4 regions of the Streptomyces sp. NPDC127038 genome follow, and region 4 is predicted to be linked to each of the others. Evidence: riboswitches for the same ligand, from Rfam matches in the RefSeq annotation. Region 4 holds a riboswitch; each other region holds the start of a gene.
The links. A riboswitch is a leader RNA that binds a small molecule or an ion and turns the genes downstream of it on or off. The one in region 4 is predicted to bind S-adenosylmethionine.
Positions count from the first base shown of each region.

Region 1: it holds a riboswitch for S-adenosylmethionine, as region 4 does, so the genes downstream of both, ACFWI4_RS22315 (cell envelope biogenesis protein OmpA) here and ACFWI4_RS15285 (putative leader peptide) in region 4, are expected to answer to the same signal.
Region 2: it holds a riboswitch for S-adenosylmethionine, as region 4 does, so the genes downstream of both, ACFWI4_RS18625 (aminotransferase class V-fold PLP-dependent enzyme) here and ACFWI4_RS15285 (putative leader peptide) in region 4, are expected to answer to the same signal.
Region 3: it holds a riboswitch for S-adenosylmethionine, as region 4 does, so the genes downstream of both, thrC (threonine synthase) here and ACFWI4_RS15285 (putative leader peptide) in region 4, are expected to answer to the same signal.

Region 1 covers NZ_JBHXDQ010000032.1:53,598-58,732, forward strand. Annotated here, with positions in the region: gene ACFWI4_RS22295 (ABC transporter substrate-binding protein) at 1-734, opposite strand, end outside; gene ACFWI4_RS22300 (amino acid ABC transporter ATP-binding protein) at 784-1,569, opposite strand; gene ACFWI4_RS22305 (amino acid ABC transporter permease) at 1,566-2,570, opposite strand; gene ACFWI4_RS22310 (hypothetical protein) at 2,734-2,868, opposite strand; SAM riboswitch class IV at 3,027-3,169, shown strand; gene ACFWI4_RS22315 (cell envelope biogenesis protein OmpA) at 3,383-4,174, shown strand; gene ACFWI4_RS22320 (hypothetical protein) at 4,252-4,542, opposite strand; gene ACFWI4_RS22325 (expansin EXLX1 family cellulose-binding protein) at 4,672-5,135, shown strand, end outside.
Region 2 covers NZ_JBHXDQ010000024.1:16,499-21,633, forward strand. Annotated here, with positions in the region: gene ACFWI4_RS18615 (cytochrome bc complex cytochrome b subunit) at 1-361, shown strand, start outside; gene trpD (anthranilate phosphoribosyltransferase) at 533-1,597, shown strand; SAM riboswitch class IV at 1,696-1,812, shown strand; gene ACFWI4_RS18625 (aminotransferase class V-fold PLP-dependent enzyme) at 1,998-3,359, shown strand; gene ACFWI4_RS18630 (Lrp/AsnC family transcriptional regulator) at 3,399-3,680, opposite strand; gene ACFWI4_RS18635 (rhomboid family intramembrane serine protease) at 3,723-4,478, opposite strand; gene ACFWI4_RS18640 (hypothetical protein) at 4,631-4,870, shown strand; gene ACFWI4_RS18645 (NYN domain-containing protein) at 4,906-5,135, shown strand, end outside.
Region 3 covers NZ_JBHXDQ010000134.1:272-5,146, reverse strand. Annotated here, with positions in the region: gene ACFWI4_RS41045 (trehalose-6-phosphate synthase) at 1-1,423, opposite strand, end outside; gene ACFWI4_RS41040 (glucosyl-3-phosphoglycerate synthase) at 1,502-2,446, opposite strand; SAM riboswitch class I at 2,651-2,807, shown strand; gene thrC (threonine synthase) at 2,825-4,123, shown strand; gene ACFWI4_RS41030 (MoaD/ThiS family protein) at 4,120-4,395, shown strand; gene ACFWI4_RS41025 (cold-shock protein) at 4,838-4,875, shown strand, end outside.
Region 4 covers NZ_JBHXDQ010000017.1:70,246-75,380, forward strand. Annotated here, with positions in the region: gene ACFWI4_RS15265 (LLM class flavin-dependent oxidoreductase) at 1-246, shown strand, start outside; gene ACFWI4_RS15270 (NtaA/DmoA family FMN-dependent monooxygenase) at 243-1,643, shown strand; partial or broken gene ACFWI4_RS15275 (LLM class flavin-dependent oxidoreductase) at 1,749-2,102, shown strand; gene ACFWI4_RS15280 (DUF1684 domain-containing protein) at 2,184-3,008, shown strand; SAM riboswitch class IV at 3,095-3,208, shown strand; gene ACFWI4_RS15285 (putative leader peptide) at 3,244-3,360, shown strand; gene ACFWI4_RS15290 (ABC transporter substrate-binding protein) at 3,578-5,135, shown strand, end outside.

The sequences.
Region 1 (5,135 bases), on a different contig from region 4:
TCGATCCTCCCGCTGTTCAGGGCAAGGGCGGTGGCGTTGCTGTCCTGGTAGTACTTGACGGTGAGCTTCTTGCCCTCCTGGGCCAGCTTCGCCTTCCACTCCAGGAGGATCTTCTCCTGGTTGGTGCCGGCGCCGACCGCGATCGTCCTGCCCGCCAGGTTCCGGTAGTCGCCGTCGAAGTTCCAGGTGCTCTTCTTCGGCACCTCGAAGGCGAGGTTGTCCTCCCGGTAGGAGGCGAACTCGTACTTTCTCTTGCGTTCCTCCGTGTCGGTGACGTTGGAGAAGGCGACGTCGACCTTGCCGCTGTCGACACCGACGAACAGGTTCTCCCAGGTCGAGTTCCTGACCACCGGCTTCAGTCCGAGGACCGCGGCGACCAGCCGGCCGAGGTCGGGTTCGCTGCCGGTGAGCGTCCGCTGGTCCGAGCCGACGAAGTTCAACGGCGGTGATCCGGCCGGCAGGGCGCCGACGCCCACCACCAACGTGCCCTTCGCGGCTATCGACTTGGGGAGTTCGGCGCTGATCGACTTCACCTCGGACACCTTCAGCGTGGTCTCCTGGGCGGCCCCGTTGGACAGGGCGCCGACGGTCACGGTGCCGGCCGCGTCGGTCCGTGTCCGGGTGGCCGCGTCGCTGTCCGCGCCGCACGCGGCGAGCGACACGGCGAGGGAGGCGACGGCGGCGGTCGCGGCGACGCCGCGGAGGGTCCTGCTGTTCGGGCCGGGGGTGCGCATGGCTGTCCTTTGCGGTCGTACGTGAGGAAGACGGGAGAGGCGGGAGCGGTCAGAGCACCTTGCTCAGGAACTCCCTGGTGCGCGCTTCGCGCGGATGGTCCAGCACCTGCTCGGGCGGTCCCTGCTCGACGATCCGTCCGCCGTCCATGAAGACCACCCGGTCGGCGATCTCACGGGCGAAGCCGATCTCGTGGGTGACGATGACGAGCGTGGTGCCGCTGTGGGCCAGGTCCTTGATGACGGCGAGGACCTCGCCGACGAGTTCGGGGTCGAGGGCGGAGGTCGGTTCGTCGAAGAGGATGATCCCGGGGCGCAGGGCGAGGGCGCGCGCGATGGCCACGCGCTGCTGCTGGCCGCCCGACAACTGCCGTGGATAGGCGGCGGTCCTGTCGGCCAGGCCCACGCGTGCGAGCAGTTCGCGGGCCAGTTCTCGGGCCCCGGCCCGGGACAGCCTGCCGGTCGCCACCGGGGCGGCGGCCACGTTGTCGAGCACGGTCAGATGGGGGAAGAGGTTGAAGTTCTGGAACACGAACCCGATGCGGCCGCGCTGGGCCAGGATGACCCTTTCGCTCAGCTCCTTGAGCCGGTCGCCGTGCCTGCGTACGCCGATGAGCTCGCCGTTCAGGCTCACATGGCCGCGTTCGGGCTTCTCCAGGTGGTTGATCACGCGCAGGAGGGTGGACTTCCCGGAGCCGGACGGACCCACGACGACCGTGACCTCGCCGGGCCGCACGGTCAACTCGACTCCGTTCAGGACCTGCTGGTCGCCGTACCACTTGTGGACGTCGTGCACCTCGACCGCCGCCGGCCGCGGTCCGCTCGTCACGCCGGTCATGTCGCCGTCTCCCTGCGGACCCGGGCCCGCGCCTCGCGCAGACCGCCTCGTACCTTCTGCAACGGGGTCGGCGGCAGGGTGCGCAGGGCGCCCCGCGCGTAGTACCGCTCGACGTAGAACTGGACGACCGAGACGACGCTCGTGAGGATCAGGTACCAGGCGGTGGCGACGAGGAGCAGGGGCACGATGTCGCCCGGGTAGGTGCTGCCCATGCTCTGCACGGTTCCGAACAGGTCAAGCAGGGACACGTAGAAGACCAGCGAGGTGCCCTTGACCAGACCGATCAGCTGGTTGACGTAGTTGGGGACGATGGAGCGCAGGGCCTGCGGGAGGACGATCCGCGTGAACCGGTAGCGCAGCGGCAGGCCCAGGGCGGCGGCGGCTTCGTGCTGCCCCTGGTCGACGGAGAGAAGGCCGCCCCGTACCACTTCGGAGGCGTACGCCGCCTCGTTCAGACTCAGTCCCACGACGGCGACGGCCATGTCGGTGGCCAGGCGGGACTCGTCGAAGGTGAAGAAGGACGGGCCGAACGGGACGCCTACGCTCAGCGTCCGGTACAGCGCACTGAAGTTGTAGAGGAACAGCAGGACCACGATGAGGGGCACCGAACGGAACAGCCAGGTGTAGACCCAGCTCACCGCGCGCAGCACCGGGCTCGGGGAGAGCCTGCCGAGAGCCAGCAGGACGCCGCCGAGCAGGCCGAGGACGGCGCTGAAGAGGGTGACTTCGAGGGTGATCAGCAGTCCGTCGAGGACGGTCGGGCGCAGGAACCAGTACGAGAACCGGTCCCACTGGTAGAAGGGGTTGGTCACCAGGCCGTGGGCGATCTGGGCGACCAGGACGAGCACCAGGGCCGTGACGATCCAGCGGCCGGGGTGCCGAAGGGGCAGCACCCGCTGGGCCGCCGGAGGCGCGGGGGCGGCGGGGACGTCGGTACGGGGGATCGCCTCGGCGGGCGGCGCCGTACCCAAGGGCACGGCGCTGCCGGGGAGTTGACTCATGGAGAGCTCCAGCGGACGCGGACACCCCGGATCCACGCGGGCGCGGCGCCGCGCCGAGCGGGAGAGGCTCGGTACGAGGCGGTGCGCGGCCTACGCGGAACGGGGGCTGGGCAGGAAGGGACGTACCGCGAGGGCGGCGGTCGTCAGAGACGCGGAGGAACCGTCAGCCCCGGCTGAGGGGGTGACACATGCCCGTACACAGTGCGCTGTTGACGCGCAGCAGGTCCACGGAGCGGTCGGCGCAGAGCACTTCGCGGCCGCGGCGCCGCCATGCGGCCGTCCCGTCAGCTGAGTGCATCGCCGTCACCGTTTCCACTCCGGCCGAAGAGGGCATCCCTTCGTGGGCCGCACGTTAGGCCCGCCCCGAAAAGAATGTCAATGCGGGTGACCACCAGATGAGACCGTGCTCGCGGCCTTCTTGACGGCGCAACAGAGCGCCCCGAGACTGACGGGGACGGTCACGATTGTCAGCGCCCACGGTGCGGTCCTCCGCCCCAGTGGTCATCGGCCCCGGCCCGCTGACAGGCAACCCTTCCACCGCGACGGGGTGCCCCGGGTGACGACCGGGTCCCGCCGGCGCGGTGGGGCAAGCGTGGTCTCGCGTCTCGCGAGCCCTGAGGTCGGGACCGGTGGAATGCCAAGGAACGGCTTGACGAGGCGCCTTCACATCGATCTGTTGCGTGTCTCCAGCGCCTACTGATCCGCGACCGGTCCGTTGATCCGGACCGGTGCGACAGGCGCGGTCAATCCGCATTCCGGCCGCCGGTGCCCACAAAGCGGCGGTGGCTTCCTTCTTCCCCCAAGGGAGAGTCATGCCCGAGACAGCTTCGCGCACGTCCAGTTCCGTCGACTCCCGTCCCTGTGAGCAGATTTCGCTGCCCTCCGCCCTCCGTTTCAAGCCGCCGGCGGCGCCGTCCGTCCTCCCCCACCGTGTCGACAGCCGCATCGGTGTGGGGCTGGCCGGCGGCTTCTACCCGGCCCCGCACCGCTACGAGCTGTATCTGTCACGAGGGTGTCCGCGCTCGCTGCGGATCGCCATCACCCTCGGGCTGCTCGGGCTTCGGGACTCGGTCGCCACCACGCTCCTCACGGACCCCGCGCGCACTCCCGAGGCCTTCGCCTCGCTGCGCCGCGCCTACGAGGCCACCGAGCATCACTTCGACGGGCCGCTGACGGCACCGGCGCTGTGCGACCGCTGGAGCGGACGCATCGTCAGCAACCACACGCCCGACATCCTCCGCGATCTCGCGGGACTGCTCTCCGGCCACACCACGACCTGCCCTTCCACGCTGTGCCCTCCGGAGCTGACCGCCGACATCGAGGCCCTGCGTGATCTGCTGGAGCGTGAGGTCACCCCGTCCGCCCGCCCCTCGGAGCTCGCGGCGGCCCTTGACCTGCTGGACTGCCAACTCGCCGCGCGTCCCTACGTCCTGGGCGAGAGCCTCACGGCGGCGGACGTCGACGCGTGGGTCGCGCTCACCGGGCTGGGCGGCCCGGAGATCCTCGGTACACGTCCCCGGCTCCTGGACTACGTACGCCGTCTCGGCGCCCACCCCGCCTTCCGGCCGGGCACCGACGCGGTGCCCGTGGCGGCGGACGCCTGACGCTCCCGGCCGCGGGGCCGGTCGCCGGCACTCGGTTCCGGGTGGACCTCGGCGGCCGGCCCCGCGGCCGGGCGGGCTCACTCTCGGGGGATCAGCAGGATGCTCAGGCCGCTCAGGGTGGAGGCCCACTTCCGTCCCTGGTCGAGGGTCTCACGGCCCGAACCCAGAATCCGGTCCTGGAGGAGCAGCGCCGCCGCGCGGAGTTCCTCCCACGGTTCCGGCGTGTCGAAGGCGCGCCGGGACCGCTCCACGGATCCGACCAGCGCACGACAGGCCGCCTCCACGTCGGCGACGTTCTGACCGGCCGAGCCGACACCGTCGATCGACCACGTCATCCACAGGCGGCCCATGGCCTCACTCTGTCCCATCGCGGGAACCGCCGCACGCCCGTGGCATCGAGCGCCCTCATTCTCTCGACGTGGCCCCGTCGACTCTCGGTCCGTAGTAGACATGCGGCGTGTCCCGCCCGGTCCGGAGCGGGTGGAGAACGGATACCGATGAACGAAACGAGTCGAACCGCACGGCGGCGCGGACTCGGACCGAAGCCCCGGGGCATCGCCGTGGCGGCGCTGGTCGCGGCCGGGGCACTGGTCTGTCTGGTCGTGGCGTTCCGGCCGGGCGGCCACCAGGCCGACGCGGGGCGCACCAGCGCCACGGCGGCCGCCGGTTCCCGGGGGACCCAGGACCCGGGCCGGGCGGCTCCGGCCGCATCGATGTCCGCCGCGGCCACCCGGTCGCCGGGGCCCACGTCCTCCCCGGCGGTGACGGCCCGCCCGTCCACCACGTCGGCACGCCCGTCGGCCCCGGACACCCCGCGGACCACGGCGAGGACCGCCTCCCTGGCGGGGCGGATCCGCCCGGGCACCGACTACCGGGGGGTGGCGACGACGTACGACGCCGGGAACGGGGACGGCTCCTGTTCGTACGGCCCGAGCAGTGACGTCTTGACCGCGGCGATGAA
Region 2 (5,135 bases), on a different contig from region 4:
CGTGCCGGTGCTCACCTTCCTCGCCACCAAGCGGATCTGCCTCGGCCTCCAGCGCCGGGACCGGGACAAGGTGCTGCACGGCCGCGAGTCGGGCATCATCAAGCGCCTGCCGCACGGTGAGTTCATCGAGGTCCACGAGCCGCTCAGCCAGGACGCGCTGCACACGCTCACCGCGCACGAGCAGTACAAGCCGGTCGAGATCGGCCCGACGGTCGACGAGAACGGTGTCGAGCGCAAGGTCTCGGGCGCGCAGAAGCTGCGCGCCAAGATGAGCGAGGGCTTCTACGGGGAGGAAGGCCAGATCCCCAAGCCCACCGTCGAGGAGTACAAGGAGATCACGAGCGGCCACGGCCACCACTGATCCCCGGCAGTCCGCCACGGCAGGAGCCCCGTCCATGCAACGGACGGGGCTCTTTGCCGTCCCCCGGGCTGGATAGGGTGGACTCACCCGGTGCCGCGGGGTGATTCCACCCCGTGTCACCACGACACCGTGTCACCCGCGACCGCGTGACCCACGAACCCAGGAGCGACCATGAGCGCTGTGAACCCCGCTGGAGGCGACACCGCGGCGGGCCGTTCCTGGCCCGCTGTACTGAACGGACTGCTCGAAGGCCGCGACCAGAGCGCGGACGACACGGCCTGGGCGATGGACCGCATCATGCGCGGCGAGGCGACCGACGCGCAGATCGCCGGTTTCGTGGTGGCGCTGCGGGCCAAGGGCGAGACCGTCCAGGAGATCGCCGGACTCGTCCGGGCGATGTACGAGCACGCCAATGTGATCGAGGTGCCCGGACGCACCGTCGACATCGTGGGAACGGGCGGCGACGGCGCGAAGACCGTCAACATCTCCACGATGTCCTCGATCGTGGTGGCCGGCACCGGCGCCAAGGTCGTCAAGCACGGCAACCGGGCCGCGTCCTCCGCGTCCGGGGCGTCGGACGTCCTGGAGAAGCTCGGCGTCAACCTCCAACTGCCGGTGAGCCGGGTCGCCCAGGTGGCGGAGGAGGCCGGGATCACCTTCTGCTTCGCGGTCAAGTTCCACCCGGCGCTGCGTCATGTGGCGGCGGCCCGCGGCCAGTTGGGCATCCGGACCACCTTCAACGTGCTCGGCCCGCTGACCAACCCGGCCCGGGTGAAGGCCCAGGCGGTCGGTGTCGCCGATCCCCGGATGGCGCCGATCGTGGCGGGCGTGTTCGCCGAGCGCGGCAACTCCTCGCTGGTCTTCCGCGGCGACGACGGTCTCGACGAGCTGACCACCACCGGGGGCTCCCACGTCTGGGTGGTCCGCGACGGCAAGGTCACCGAGGAGCGCTTCGACCCGCGGGACGTCGGGCTCCCCGTCGTCCCCGTGGAGGCGCTGCGCGGCGCCGACGCCTCGTACAACGCGGAGGTCGCCCGGCGCCTGCTGGACGGCGAGCAGGGGCCCGTACGCGACGCCGTCCTGCTGAACTCGGCGGCGGCCCTGGTGGCCCTCACACCGGGCGCGGGGCCGCTCGCCGGGCAGCTCCGCGACCAGATGGACCGGGCGGCCGAGGCGATCGACTCGGGCGCCGCCAGGCGCACCCTGGAGCGCTGGGTGGCCGCCAGCAACGCCTGATCCACCCGCCCGTCCCGCACGGGCGCCCGCGCGGGACGCAGTCCAGGATCCGGACTGCGTCTTGCGCGCGGAAGATCCTCTGGCAAGATGCTGTACCAGGTCATGAGTGACAGCCATCAGGCCCCGGCCGGCTGTCCGGCAACCCTCCGTCCGTGGCGGGGTGCCCCGGGTGAAGACCAGGTCGTAGGCAGCGAGGTCTACGGCAAGCGCGGACCCCTCCCGCTCTCCGGGCGGACCACCAGGGGTCCTGGTCGTTCGAGGGAGCCTTCTGTGAGCAAGCGAATGCGATAGGGCGTAGAGCCCCGCCCCCGCACACCCTTTTCACCTTTTCCCGCGCCCCGCCCGCCTCCCGGCGGCCGGTTCCCGCGGTGATCCCGCCTGCCTCTCACAGGAGCTCGCCATGTCTGTCTCCACCGTTGCCGCCGACCAGAGTGTTTGTGCCCCCCTGCCCGTTCTGGGCAGGGATGTCACCGTCCCCCTCGTCACCGGCGGCGAGGTGACCTACGCGGCCCTCGACTACGCGGCCAGCGCCCCCGCCCTCCAGCGGGTGTGGGACGACGTCGCCGCGTACGCGCCGTACTACGGCAGCGTCCACCGGGGCGCCGGCTACCTCTCGCAGCTGTCCACCGACCTCTTCGAGAACGCCCGCAGGACCGTGGAGGAGTTCCTCGGCTGCCGGGCCGGCGACCAGGTGGTCTTCACCCGGTCCACCACCGACTCGCTCAACCTGCTCGCCTCGGCCCTCCCGGCCGACTGCCAGGTCTTCGTCTTCGAGACCGAGCACCACGCCTCGCTGCTGCCCTGGCGCGAGGCCCGCGTGACCTACCTGAACGCCCCGCGCACCCCGGGCGAGGCCGTCGACACCCTGGAGCGCGCCCTCGCCGCCCGCGACCCCTACGGACCGGCCCTGGTCTGCGTCACCGGCGCCTCGAACGTCACCGGGGAGCTGTGGCCCGTACGGGAACTGGCCGCCGCCGCGCACGCCCACGGCGCCCGTATCGTCCTCGACGCCGCCCAGCTCGCCCCGCACCACCCCGTGTCGGTCGCCGACCTCGACGTCGACTGGGTCGCCTTCTCCGGGCACAAGCTGTACGCGCCCTTCGGCTCCGGCGTCCTCGCCGGCCGCTCCGACTGGCTGCGCGAGGCCGAGCCCTACCTCGCGGGCGGCGGCGCCAGCCGCAGGGTCAGCCGGCGCGCGGACGGCGGCGTGGACGTGGAGTGGCACGACAGCGCCGCCCGCCACGAGGCCGGCTCGCCCAACGTCATCGGCGCCTACTCGATCGCCTCGGCGTGCAAGGCGCTCACCGAGGAGGGCTTCGAGCGGATCGTCGCCCGCGAGCAGCACCTGATCCGCACCGTCCGCGCGGGCCTCGCCGAGGTTCCCGAGGTCCGGGTCCTCTCCCTGTTCGGCGACGACGCCCCGAGGGTCGGCGTCATCTCCTTCGTCGTCGAGGGCTGGAACAGCTCGCACTTCGCGGCCGCGCTCTCCGCCGAGTACGGCATCGGCGTCCGCGACGGCCTCTTCTGCGCCCACCCGCTCGTCCGCACCCTGCTCGGCAGCGCCCCGGAGACCCAGGGGGAGTGCGGAGCCCCGGAAGCGGCCCCCGGCGAGAAGTCCCTCAACGCCATCCGCGTCAGCTTCGGGGCGGGCACCCCCGACGAGCACGTCGAGCGGTTCGTCCGCGCGGTGCGCGAGCTCGTCAGGGACGGAGCCCGCTGGCAGTACCGCACCGAGGGCGGCCGCTGCGTCCCCGCGGTCTGACACCCGCGCCCACCCCGCCCGGAGGCGGCGCCGCGTCGGTCAGGAGTCGAGACCGATCGCGAACGCCGCCTCCAGGTCGTGCTGGGAGTACGTACGGAACGCCACGTGCGTGTCCGTCGCCTCGACGCCCGGGATCTTGCTGATCCGGCCGGGGATGACGTCCGCCAGGTCGTCGTGGGCCTGGACCCGGACCATGGCGATCAGGTCGTAGGTGCCGGTGACGGAGAAGACCTCGCTGACGCTCTCCAGGGACGCGATCGACTCGGCGATCTCGGGGATCCGGTCCACGCTGGTCTTGATGAGGACGATCGCGGTGATCACGGCTGGTTCTCTCCCTAGGGGGCCGCTGCTGGGGATCTCACCCTACTCGCGGTCCACCGGGCCCGGCCGCTCCAGCGGGGGCCCCGGGACCGGCCCCGGAGCGGGCACGGCCGCCCGGCGGCGGCGGAACCGCGCCCAGGCGTAGACGAAGCCCAGGGTGAAGCCCACCAGATGGGCCAGATAGGCCACCCCGGGGCCCGAGGAGCTGCGCCCCGCCGCCAGCCACTGGAGCGTGAACCAGAACGGCAGCACCACCCAGGCGGGGAACCGCAGCGGCAGGAAGAACAGGAACGGGAAGAGACTGGTCACCCGCGCCCTGGGGAACAGGTACAGGAACGCGCCGAGCACCGCGGAGATCGCCCCGGAGGCCCCGACCAGGGACTGCTGCGAGCTCGCGTTGGCGGCCGCGTAGCCGAGCAGGGCCAGATATCCGCAGCCCAGGTAGAAGAGGGCGAACTCCAGGTGTCCCATGCGCTCCTCGGTCATCAGCCCGAAGACGTAGAAGAACAGCATGTTGCCCAGGAGATGGAGCCAGCTGCCGTGGATGAACAGCGCGGTCGCGGGGGTGAACGCCTCGCCCGGAGCCCCGCCGAACAGGCCGGCCGGCACGACGCCCCAGCGGCGGAAGTACGCCCGCTGCGCGACCAGCAGTTCGTCCCCGGTGCCGTACGCGGGATCCAGGCCCGAGGCGGGTCCGATCACGAAGATCAGACAGCACAGGACGATCAGCCCGTACGTCACCGGCGCCGACCGTCCCCGCAGTGCCCTGCCGGCCGCCGCACTCCAATTGCCGATCATGGTACAGAGCATGACGTAAGCGGACCGATGCGCACGGAGTGCCTCGCCGCCGTGGACACCCGAGCGTCGAGTACCCGCCAGGCCGTAGGGTTACGAGCCAAAGGACCGGGAAATCCGGCGCCGGACGGACACGAGAAGGAAGCGGCTGCCCTATGACAGTTCCCCTGCCCGACGCCAAGACCCGCTGGCGCTGTGCCCTCTGCGGCAATCTCACGCGTTTCGACGTGACCCGTTCGTCGAAGGTCGTCGAGTATGTGCACCTGGACCTGGCCGGTGAGCCGAAGGTCGAGGAGCGCGAGGTGGTCAGTGAGACCATCGAGTCGGTGCGGTGCCGTTGGTGCAACGCGGTGGATCAGGTCGAACTCGTGGACAGGCCGGGCGCCGGCTCCTGAGGGAGCGGGCCCCGCACGGATATTGGGGTGAACGGATGGTGGAGACCACAGGCGGGGAGCCGGACGACGGCACCGCCGAGGTGCTCGACCGTCCGATGCCCGACGGCGTGCGCCGCCGGGTCGTACAGATCGTCTCGGACGGCTTCGGCGGGCTGACCGTCTCCGAACTGCCCGCGCAATTGAGGCAGTACGCCCGATTCGCTCCGAATCGCCGCGCCAAGTTCGCCGGCAACGCGATGGCGGCGGCGCTGGAGACGGACCCGCT
Region 3 (4,875 bases), on a different contig from region 4:
ACTGGCTCGGGGGGAGGGCGGTCGCCGCGGCGGCCAGGCGCTTGGTGCGTTCGGCGCGCTCGCCGGGCTGCATGCCGAGCGCCTCGTGCAGCGCCCGCGCCGTCCCCGTGATGTCGTACGGGTTCACGGAGATCGCGTCCTCGCCCAGTTCCTCGTACGCCCCCGCCTCCCGAGACAGGACCAGCGCGCAGCCCTCGTCGGAGACGACCGGAACCTCCTTGGCGACGAGGTTCATGCCGTCCCTGATCGGATTGACGAGCGCGACGTCGGCCAGCCGGTACGCGGCGAGCGAGCGCGCGAAGTCGTCCTTCACGTGCAGCACCACCGGGGTCCAGCCGGGCGTCCCGTACTGCGAGTTGATCTCGTCGGCCAGACGCTGCACCTCGGCCGTGTACTCCCGGTAGACGGCCAGATCCTGCCGCGAGGGATAGGCGAAGGCCACGTGGACGACCCGCTCGCGCCACTCGGGGTGGTCGTCGAGCAGCTGCCGGTAGGCCAGCAGCCCCCGCACGATGTTCTTCGACAGCTCGGTCCGGTCGACCCGCACGATCGTCCTGCGGTCCGCCCCGATCTCCTCGCGCAGCGCGGCCATCCGTTCCCCGACGTCCGCCCGGTGCGAGCGCTCCCGCAGGAACTCGGCGTCCGCCCCGAGGCCGTGCACCCCGACCCGGGTCTCGCGCACCGGGGGCCGGGCGCCGTCCAGGTGCTCGATCGCGGGGGTGCCGCCCGAGGGCCGGACGGCGACGTAGCGGCCGGGTTCGGTCTGCTCCGCGCAGCGCAGGAACGCCGTGGCCCACCGCCAGGTCAGGAAGGCCACCCGGTCCGCGCCGAGCATGCCCGCCATCAGCTCCGCGCGGATGTCGTCGGGGAGCATCCGGAAGTAGTCCTCGGGGGCCCAGGGGGTGTGGGAGAAGTGCCCGATGCGCAGGTCGGGGCGCAGCTCGCGGAGCATCCCGGGCACCAGGCACAGGTGGTAGTCCTGGACCAGCACGGCCGCGCCCTCGGCCGCCTCCTCGGCGAGCGCCTCGGCGAAGGCGCGGTTGTAGGCCCGGTACGACTCCCACCGGCGCCGGAACTCCGCGTCGAAGACCGGCTCCAGCGGGGTCTGGTACAGCATGTGGTGCACGAACCAGAGCACGGAGTTGGCGATGCCGTTGTACGCGTCGGCGTGCGTGTCCGCGTCGACGGCGAGCATCCGTACGCCGTCCTCGCCGACCCCCCGCCTGACGGCCTCCCGGTCACCGTCGCCGAGGGCCGAGCAGACCCACAGGGCGCCCGCGTCCGGCCCGATCGCCGAGAGCCCCGAGACGAGCCCGCCGCCGCCGCGCCGGGCGTGCAGCGAGCCGTCCTCCCGTACCTCGTAGGTGACCGGGCCGCGGTTGGAGGCGACCAGAATCCTGTGGGCACCATGCGTTGAAGCCATGCCTCGAAACCTAGCCCCGTCTCGAAACGCTCAAACGCGCCCTTCGGCCGTATGCGATCGGCGGCCGAGGGCGCCGGACTACGCGGCTTTGCGCGTCTGGTACTCGGAGATCTCGCTCATCGGCGGCCTTTCCTCGGTGTCCACGGAGTAGGTGCGCGGCCGGAAACCGTCGCGACCGCGTTCGAACTGGGTGAGGGAGGGGCGGATCAGATGGCCGCGGGCGAGCCGGAGCTGCGCGGTCCGGTAGATCGCGGCGGCCATCCGGCCGAGCGCCTGGCCGTCCTGGTGGCGGTGCTTGCGCACCCCGACGTCGACCTGGGCGAGGGCGTCGAGGCCCACCAGGTGCAGGGCGTCGACGAGCATGCCCAGCTCGACGCCGTAGCCGACGGGGAAGGGGAGCTGTTCGAGCAGCGAGCGGCGGGCCGCGTACTCGCCGCCGAGCGGCTGGACGAAGCCCGCGAGCTGCGGCCAGTGCATGTTGAGCAGGGGGCGGGCCATCAGCTCGGTGACCCGGCCGCCCTGTCCGCCGCCGCCGGCCATCGGACGGTCGTACATGGCCTTGACGAGGTCGACGCCGGGATCGGTGAGCAGCGGGCCCACGATCCCGGAGACGAAGTCGGACGAGAACTCCCTGAGGTCCGCGTCGACGAAACAGACGATGTCCCCGCTCGTGACGAGGAGCGACCGCCAGAGCACCTCGCCCTTGCCGGGCACGGCGGGCAGCCGCGGGAGGATGTCGTCGCGGTGCACGACCCGTGCGCCCGCGGCGGCGGCGACCGCGGAGGTGCGGTCGGTCGAGCCGGAGTCGACGACGACGATCTCGTCGACGAGGGGGACCTGCTGCATCAGGTCGTGGCGGATGATCGAGACGATCTCGCCGACCGTCTCCTCCTCGTTGAGCGCGGGCAGCACGACGCTGACCGTCGAGCCGGTGACGCGTTTGGCTGCCATGAGCTTGTGGAGCGGGCGGTCGGTCACGGACCAGGAGCGTGTGCTCAGCCAGCTCTCGACTTCTCTCAGCACCGTCTGCGGCTCCTCACTGTCTGATCACACGCTCTCATCGGCGTGCCCGCTGCGGCCAGCGGCAGATCGATGGGCTCGTCTCGGGGTTCGGACGACTATCTCAACTGTCCTGGCCTTCGGTTACAGTCTTGAACAACGCGCATGACCATCGCATGTCCTGGATCGTCGGCGCGTATCGTGTTCAACAGTTCAACAATCAAATACCGCTCATCCAGAGGGGCAGAGGGATACGGCCCGATGAAGCCCCGGCAACCCTCCAGCCGGTCTCGTACCGATCGATGTCGATCGCGTCGCGAGGCTCCCGGCTCGGGAAGGTGCCAAATCCGTCTCACGGCGAAGTGCGCCGTGAGGAAGATGAGGAGAAAGGGCCTCGCCTCCATGGCTGCGCAGACAGTTGCAAGCACCACGAACTCCGCCGATCCGGTGGACCTCGGCCCGGCCGCGGCGCTTTCCTGCCGCGAGTGCGGACACCGCGTCCCGCTCGGTCCGGTCTTCGCCTGCGAGGAGTGTTTCGGCCCGCTCGAGATCGCCTACGACTTCTCGGCGTACGACACCGAGGAACTCCGCAAGCGGATCGAAGCGGGACCCGCGAACATCTGGCGCTACGCGCCGCTGCTGCCCGTCCCCGCGGACGTGGCGGACAAGCCGAACATCAACCCCGGCTGGACCAAGCTCGTCCGGGCCGACAACCTGGCCCGTGAGCTCGGTGTCGACGCCGGGAAGCTCTTCGTCAAGGACGACTCCGGCAACCCGACGCACTCCTTCAAGGACCGCGTCGTCGCCCAGGCCCTCGAAGCGGCCCGCGCCTTCGGCTTCACCACCCTCTCCTGCTCCTCCACCGGCAACCTCGCCGGAGCCGTGGGCGCCGCGGCGGCCCGCGCCGGCTTCCGCTCCTGCGTGTTCATCCCGCACGACCTGGAGCAGGGCAAGGTCGTCATGGCCGCGGTCTACGGCGGCGAGCTCGTCGGCATCGAGGGCAACTACGACGACGTGAACCGGTTCTGCTCCGAGCTGATCGGCGACCCGGCCGGCGAGGGCTGGGGCTTCGTCAACGTCAACCTGCGGCCGTACTACGCCGAGGGCTCCAAGACCCTGGCGTACGAGATCTGCGAGCAGCTCGGCTGGAGGCTCCCCGACCAGCTCGTCGTGCCGATCGCCTCCGGCTCCCAGCTCACGAAGATCGACAAGGGACTCCAGGAGCTGATCAAGCTCGGACTGGTCGAGGACAGGCCGTACAAGATCTTCGGCGCCCAGGCCGAGGGCTGCTCCCCGGTCTCCGTCGCCTACAAGGCCGGCCACGACGTCGTCCGGCCGCAGAAGCCGGACACCATCGCCAAGTCGCTCGCGATCGGCAACCCGGCGGACGGGCCGTACGTGCTGGACATCGCGCGGCGCACCGGCGGTGCGGTGGAGGACGTGAACGACGGCCAGATCGTCGACGCGATCAAGCTGCTCGCGCGCACCGAGGGAATCTTCGCGGAGACCGCCGGCGGGGTGACCGTCGGTGTCACCCGCAAGCTGATCGAGAACGGTCTGCTCGACCCGACGCTGACCACCGTCGTCCTCAACACCGGCGACGGCCTGAAGACCCTGGACGCGGTGGCCTCGGACACCGGGCTGACCGCGACCATCCGTCCGAACCTCGACTCCTTCCGAGAGGCTGGCCTCGCATCATGAGCGTCAACGTCCGCATCCCCACCATCCTGCGCACCTACACGGGCGGCGCCGCCGAGGTGACGGCCGAGGGCGCGACCCTCGCCGAGGTCATCGGCGACCTGGAGAAGAAGCACACGGGCATCGCCGCGCGCGTCCTGGACGACCAGGGCAAGCTGCGCCGCTTCGTCAACGTGTACGTCAACGACGACGACGTGCGCTTCGAGCAGGGCCTCGAAACGGCGACCCCGGCGGGGTCCGGCGTCTCGATCATTCCGGCCGTCGCCGGAGGCTGATCGTTACCCTCGGTAATGCCGAACACATCGCGTTCACAGAATTGCCCCCTCCGTGAGACAAGCGGAGGGGGCAATTCTGTAGGGTTGAGCGCGCTAGAGTTGGGGAAGCCGGTTCGCTTTCGATGTTGGTTTCATGCCGGACGCATATGAGTTGCTGTTCGAGCGCCGACAAGAAGTAGCCAAAGTGACCCGCCTTTTTGGGCAATTTATGGCATTTGTGGGGCCCGACTTGCCCCGGATCCTCGCCTAATCTCCGCAAATCATTGATCGGCCATGCCCAGAATTCTCGTCCGACTGACCTGTTGCAGAGGGCAGTTGGACAGATACATTCAGCCGCGGTCGACGCGTTCCGGCGCACACCCCCAACCGTTTGGGGGGTGAGGTCTGACCCGGATCCGCGAAGTGTGGATCTGTGCAAGGGCCAGTAATAGGGGAGTTAGGCATGGCTCAGGGCACCGTCAAGTGGTTCAACGCGGAGAA
Region 4 (5,135 bases):
CCCGCCGACCAACTCATCGCTCTGCTCGGTGAGTTGAGCCGTCACGTCGACGGCGTACGGCTGCATCCGCTGGTGCTGGACGAGGACCTGTCCGTCCTCTCCCGCCTCGTCCTGCCGGACCTGTCCGAGCGGCGTCTTGTCGCCCGTCCGCTGCCCGGCACGCCCCTGCGCTCGACCCTGGGTCTGCAGCGCCCCGCCAACCGCTTCGCCACCGCCGCCGCGGCCGCCCCGGAGGACGCCCGATGACCCGCACCGACCCCCTCGACGTCCCCCGGCCCGACGCCCAGCTCCACTTCGGGGTGTTCTTCCAGGGCGTCAACCACTGGACCATCTGGTCCGCCCCCGACAGCGGCTCCCAGATCGACCCGGCCTCCTTCCGCCGGGTCGCCCAGACCGCCGAACGCGGCCTGTTCGACGCCTTCTTCCTCGGTGAGGGGCTGCGGCTGCGCGAGGTCGACGGCAGGATCCACGACCTCGACGTGGCCGGACGGCCGGACGCCATCACCCAGCTCGCCGCGCTGGCCGCGGTCACCCGCCGCATCGGCCTCGTCTCCACCTCCAACTCCACCTTCAACGAACCCGCCGATCTGGCCCGCCGCCTCTCCGGTCTGGACCTGCTCTCCGAGGGCCGCGCCGGCTGGAACGTGGTGACCACGGACAACGCCTGGACCGGCGCGAACTTCCGCCGCGGCGGCTACCTCGACCACGCCGACCGCTACCGGCGCGCCGAGGAGTTCCTCACCGTGGCCCGCGCCCTCTGGGACGGCTGGGAGGACGGGGCAGTCGCCGACACCATCGGCGCGCCCGCCTGGTCGCTGCCCGGCGCCGTCCACCAAGTGCGCCACAAGGGGCCGCAGTTCGACGTCGACCTCGCTCCGACCCTGCCGCGCAGCGCCCAGGGTCACCCCGTGATCTTCCAGGCCGGGGACTCCGGTGAGGGACGCGACTTCGCCGCCCGCAACGCCGACGTCATCTTCTCCGCGCACGGCACCGAATTCGACGACGCGCTGGCCTTCGCCGAAGACATCCGGCGTCGGCTGCGCGCGGTCGGGCGGCCCGACGACGACCTCCGCATCCTGCCCGGCACCGAGATCATCATCGGCGCCACCGAGGAGGAGGCCCAGGAGAAGAAGCGCTGGATCCGGCTCCAACAGGTCACCCCGGCCACGGCCCTGGGCATCGCCGGACTGCTGTGGGGCATCGATCTGTCCGACCGCGACGCCGACGGGCCCTTGCCCAAGGAGGACCCGGTCGTCACGGAGAACGACGGCTCCTTCGGTGCGCGGCGCATCGCCGACCCGCGCGCCATCGTGGCCGAATGGCGGGCAAAAGCGGAGGCGCACGGCTGGTCGCTGCGCGAGACCGTCATCGCGCTGGGCCCCCAGCGCGGGCACGTCGGCACTCCGGCCAGCCTCGCCGACAAGTTCGCCCATTACGTACGGCACGGCGCGATCGACGGCTTCAACGTCACTCCGTACCTCATCCCCGACGGCCTCGACGACATCGTCGACCTGCTCGTCCCGGAACTACAGGAACGCGGCATCTACCGCACCGAATACACCGGCAACACCCTGCGTGAGAACCTCGGCCTGCGCGCACCGCTCACCCACCGGTCCGCACCGGACCGACGGCAGGCGGGCTGAGCCCCGGGCCAGCCCTTCCACTCATGGCTGAGTACACATGACTGACAAGAAGCTGTCACACGCGGACCGGAATGCGGGTCCGGCCGACGCCCGTTCTGAACTGACATGACTGTTGGAGTAGCGCTCAACGCGTCCGACGCGCCGAACCAGGTCGACGCCACCGTCCAACTGGCCCAAGAAGCTGCAGAGTTCGGTCTCACCTCGGCCTGGTTCGGGCAGACCTTCGGCGCGGACTCACCCCAGCTCGCGGCGCTCGTCGGGCGCGAAGTGCCCGGACTGCAGGTCGGCACCTCCGCGATCCCCGTCTTCGGCCGCCACCCGCTGCTCGTCTCCAGCCAGGCCCAGACCGCCCAGGCCGCCACCCACGGCCGCTATCACCTCGGTCTGGCCCTGGGCACGAAACTGCTGACGGAGTCCGGCTTCGGCCTTCCTTTCGAACGCCCCATCGCCCGGCTGCGCTGGCCGGCTGAATACACCCGTCGGCCCGACAACCCCTTGCATCCCCTGCCCGAAGGCACCCCCGGCACAAAGGAGATTCCCATGACCACCGAGGCCACCACCACGGACCTCCACGCCTTCACCGAGACCTGGCTGGAGTGGCACCGCAGCCAGGAGGCCCGGCTCGCCGACCCACACGGGTTCCTGGCGATCACCGGCCTGCACTGGCTCGACGACCGGCCCCAGCGCTTCCCGGACGCGCCCGGCTCGTGGCACACCGGCCCCGAAGGCGTCGTCGTGGACCTCGACGAGGGCGAGGAGCTGGTCGTCGACGGGACGCCGGTGCGCGGCGAGCACCGCTTCGACGTGCTTCCCGAGCGCGGCGGCGTCGACGCCGTCTGGGGAGACGCCGTCATCGAGGTCGCCAAGCGCGGCGGCCAGGACATCGTGCGCCCCAGGCACCCGGACGCGCCGCTGCGCACGGCTTTCACCGGCACGCCCGCCTACGCCCCCGATCCGCGCTGGGCCGTAACTGGCCGCTACATCCCCTTCGACACACCGCGGCCGGCCACCGTGGGCGCCGCGGTCGAGGGCCTTGAGCATGTCTACGACGCTCCGGGCAGGGTCGAGTTCGAGCTCGACGGGCGCCCGCTGTCGCTGACCGCATTTCCCGGCCATGGTGCGGGACGGCTGTTGGTGCTGTTCACCGACGCGACCTCCGGGGTCACCACCTACGCCGCCAACCGGTCCCTGGCGCTCGATCCGCCCGCCGCCGACGGCACGGTCGTCCTGGACTTCAACCGCGCCGCGAACCTGCCGTGCGCCTACACGGACCTGGCCACCTGCCCGCTGCCCCCGGCCGAGAACCGGCTGCCCGTGGCGATCGAGGCCGGCCAGAAGATCCCCCGCGAGCGCGGCGGCTCCTGAGCCGGCACTCTCGCCCCGGACTCCCCTGACGAGGCGTCCTTTTGCGCCATTGACGTACGCCAAGACCGCTCCGTACGATCACGAACGGCATTGAGTGTCAGCGTCAAGCCCTGGCTCGCTGACCGGCAACCCTCCCGCGCGGCGGGGTGCTCCAGGTGAAAGCCCGGCGGGATCACCGACGATCTCCGCAAGCGCGTGGCCCCGGGAGCGGGGCCGGATCATGTGGAGGACCGATATGCGGCACGGTGGTGACCTCAGCGCCCGTTTCGCCGGCGCCACCGTGTTCTCCCGGCTCTCGCGTCGGCGCCACATCGACCTCAAGCGCTCGACCAGCTGTCTCTGTCAGGCCTGACGGGTCTTCCCGCCGCAGGCCGCAGTACGACACCTGTCGTCGCCGCACCCGCCTGCGCCTGATCTCCGCCTGTCTTTGATCCCCCCGTTTCGCCCTGATCCCCCTCTGCACAGCGCTCCCCCGGCACCGGCGTCGCGCCGGCCGGGGCCGCACGCCCACGCACAGCCATGCCTCGTACGGCGTCCGTGCCTGGTGACACGAGTAGGAGAAGCCCTCCGTGACTGCACTTTCCCATGTCAGAACCTCCCGGTGGGCGGCACTGACCGCCCTTGTGACCACCAGTGTTCTGCTGACCGCCTGCGGCTCCGGCGGCGGCGATTCCGGCAGCGGCACCGGACAGCCCAAGTCCGGCGGCACCCTGACCTTCGCGGTAGGTTCGGACGCCGGCTGCGTGGATCCGCAGCAGGTCGCCAGCAACGAGACCATCTACTCGGTGCGCCAGATCGTGGACTCCCTGACGGACCAGGACCCCAAGACCGGCAAGATCGTGCCGTGGCTGGCGAAGAGCTGGGACATCAGCTCCGACACCACGACGTTCACGTTCCATCTGAGGTCGGGCGTCACCTTCAGCGACGGCTCGAAGCTGACCGCGCAGGTGGTCAAGGACAACTTCGACGCGGTGCCGAAGCTCGGCGCCCTGGGGACGCTCGCCGAGGGCTATCTGAGCGGCGTCAAGAGCACCACGGTGGTCGACCCGCTCACTGTGAAGGTGACCTTCAGCCAGCCCAACGCCCAGTTCCTGCAGGCCACTTCGACGCACTCGCTGGGGATCGAGTCCTCGGCCAGCGTGAAGAAGACCCCGCAGCAGAAGTGCAGCGACGGGGTGATCGGCTCCGGGCCGTTCGTGCTGAAGCAGTATGTGCAGAACCAGTCCCTCACCCTTGCCAAGCGCACCGGATACGCCTGGGGTTCCTCGCTGTGGTCCAAGAAGGGCGATGCGTATCTGGACAAGCTGGTGTTCAAGGTCGTGCCGGAGGCGGGTGTACGGGCCGGCAGCCTGCAGTCCGGTCAGGTCGACGCCGTCTCCAGCGTCGGCAAGGCCAACGAGGCGGCCCTTAAGGGCGGCCAGGTCACCCTCCAGCGGCGGGCCAACCCCGGCGTCGTGTTCGGTCTGGGCCTCAACAACTCTCGGCCGCTGCTCAAGGACGCCAAGGTGCGCCAGGCGATCCTGTTCGCCATCGACCGGCAGCAGATCGCCAACACGGTGTTCCCGACCGGTACCCAGCCGGCCACCAGCGTCCTCGCGCACACCACGCCCGACTACACCGACCTCGCCTCCGGCCTGACCTTCGACGCCGCCGCGGCCAAGTCCCTGCTGGACGAGGCCGGCTGGAAGACCGGCAGCGACGGCATCCGCGCCAAGGACGGCAAGAAGCTCAGCCTGACCATCAAGTGGTTCCCCAACGCGGCCACCAACCAGCCCGCGCTGGAGCTGATCCAGCAGCAGCTCAAGGCCGTCGGCGTCGAAGTGGTTCTCAAGCAGCTCCAGGTCACGCAGTTCGCCCCGACGCTCCAGTCGGGTGACTACGACGCGGTGTGGGGCAACGTGACCCGTGCCGACCCCGACATCCTGCGCAGCTCCTTCTCCACCAAGCTGGCCAACTTCTACCGCCTGCCCGCCAGTTCCCTCGACTCCGCACTGTCCGAGCAGGCCGCGACCGTCGATGGGGCCAAGCGCAGGAAACTGGTCACCCAGGCACAGCAGTTGATCGTGCAGAACGCCCGCTACGTGCCGGTGGTGGAGCTCCAGACCCAGCTGGGCGTGGCGAAGAAGG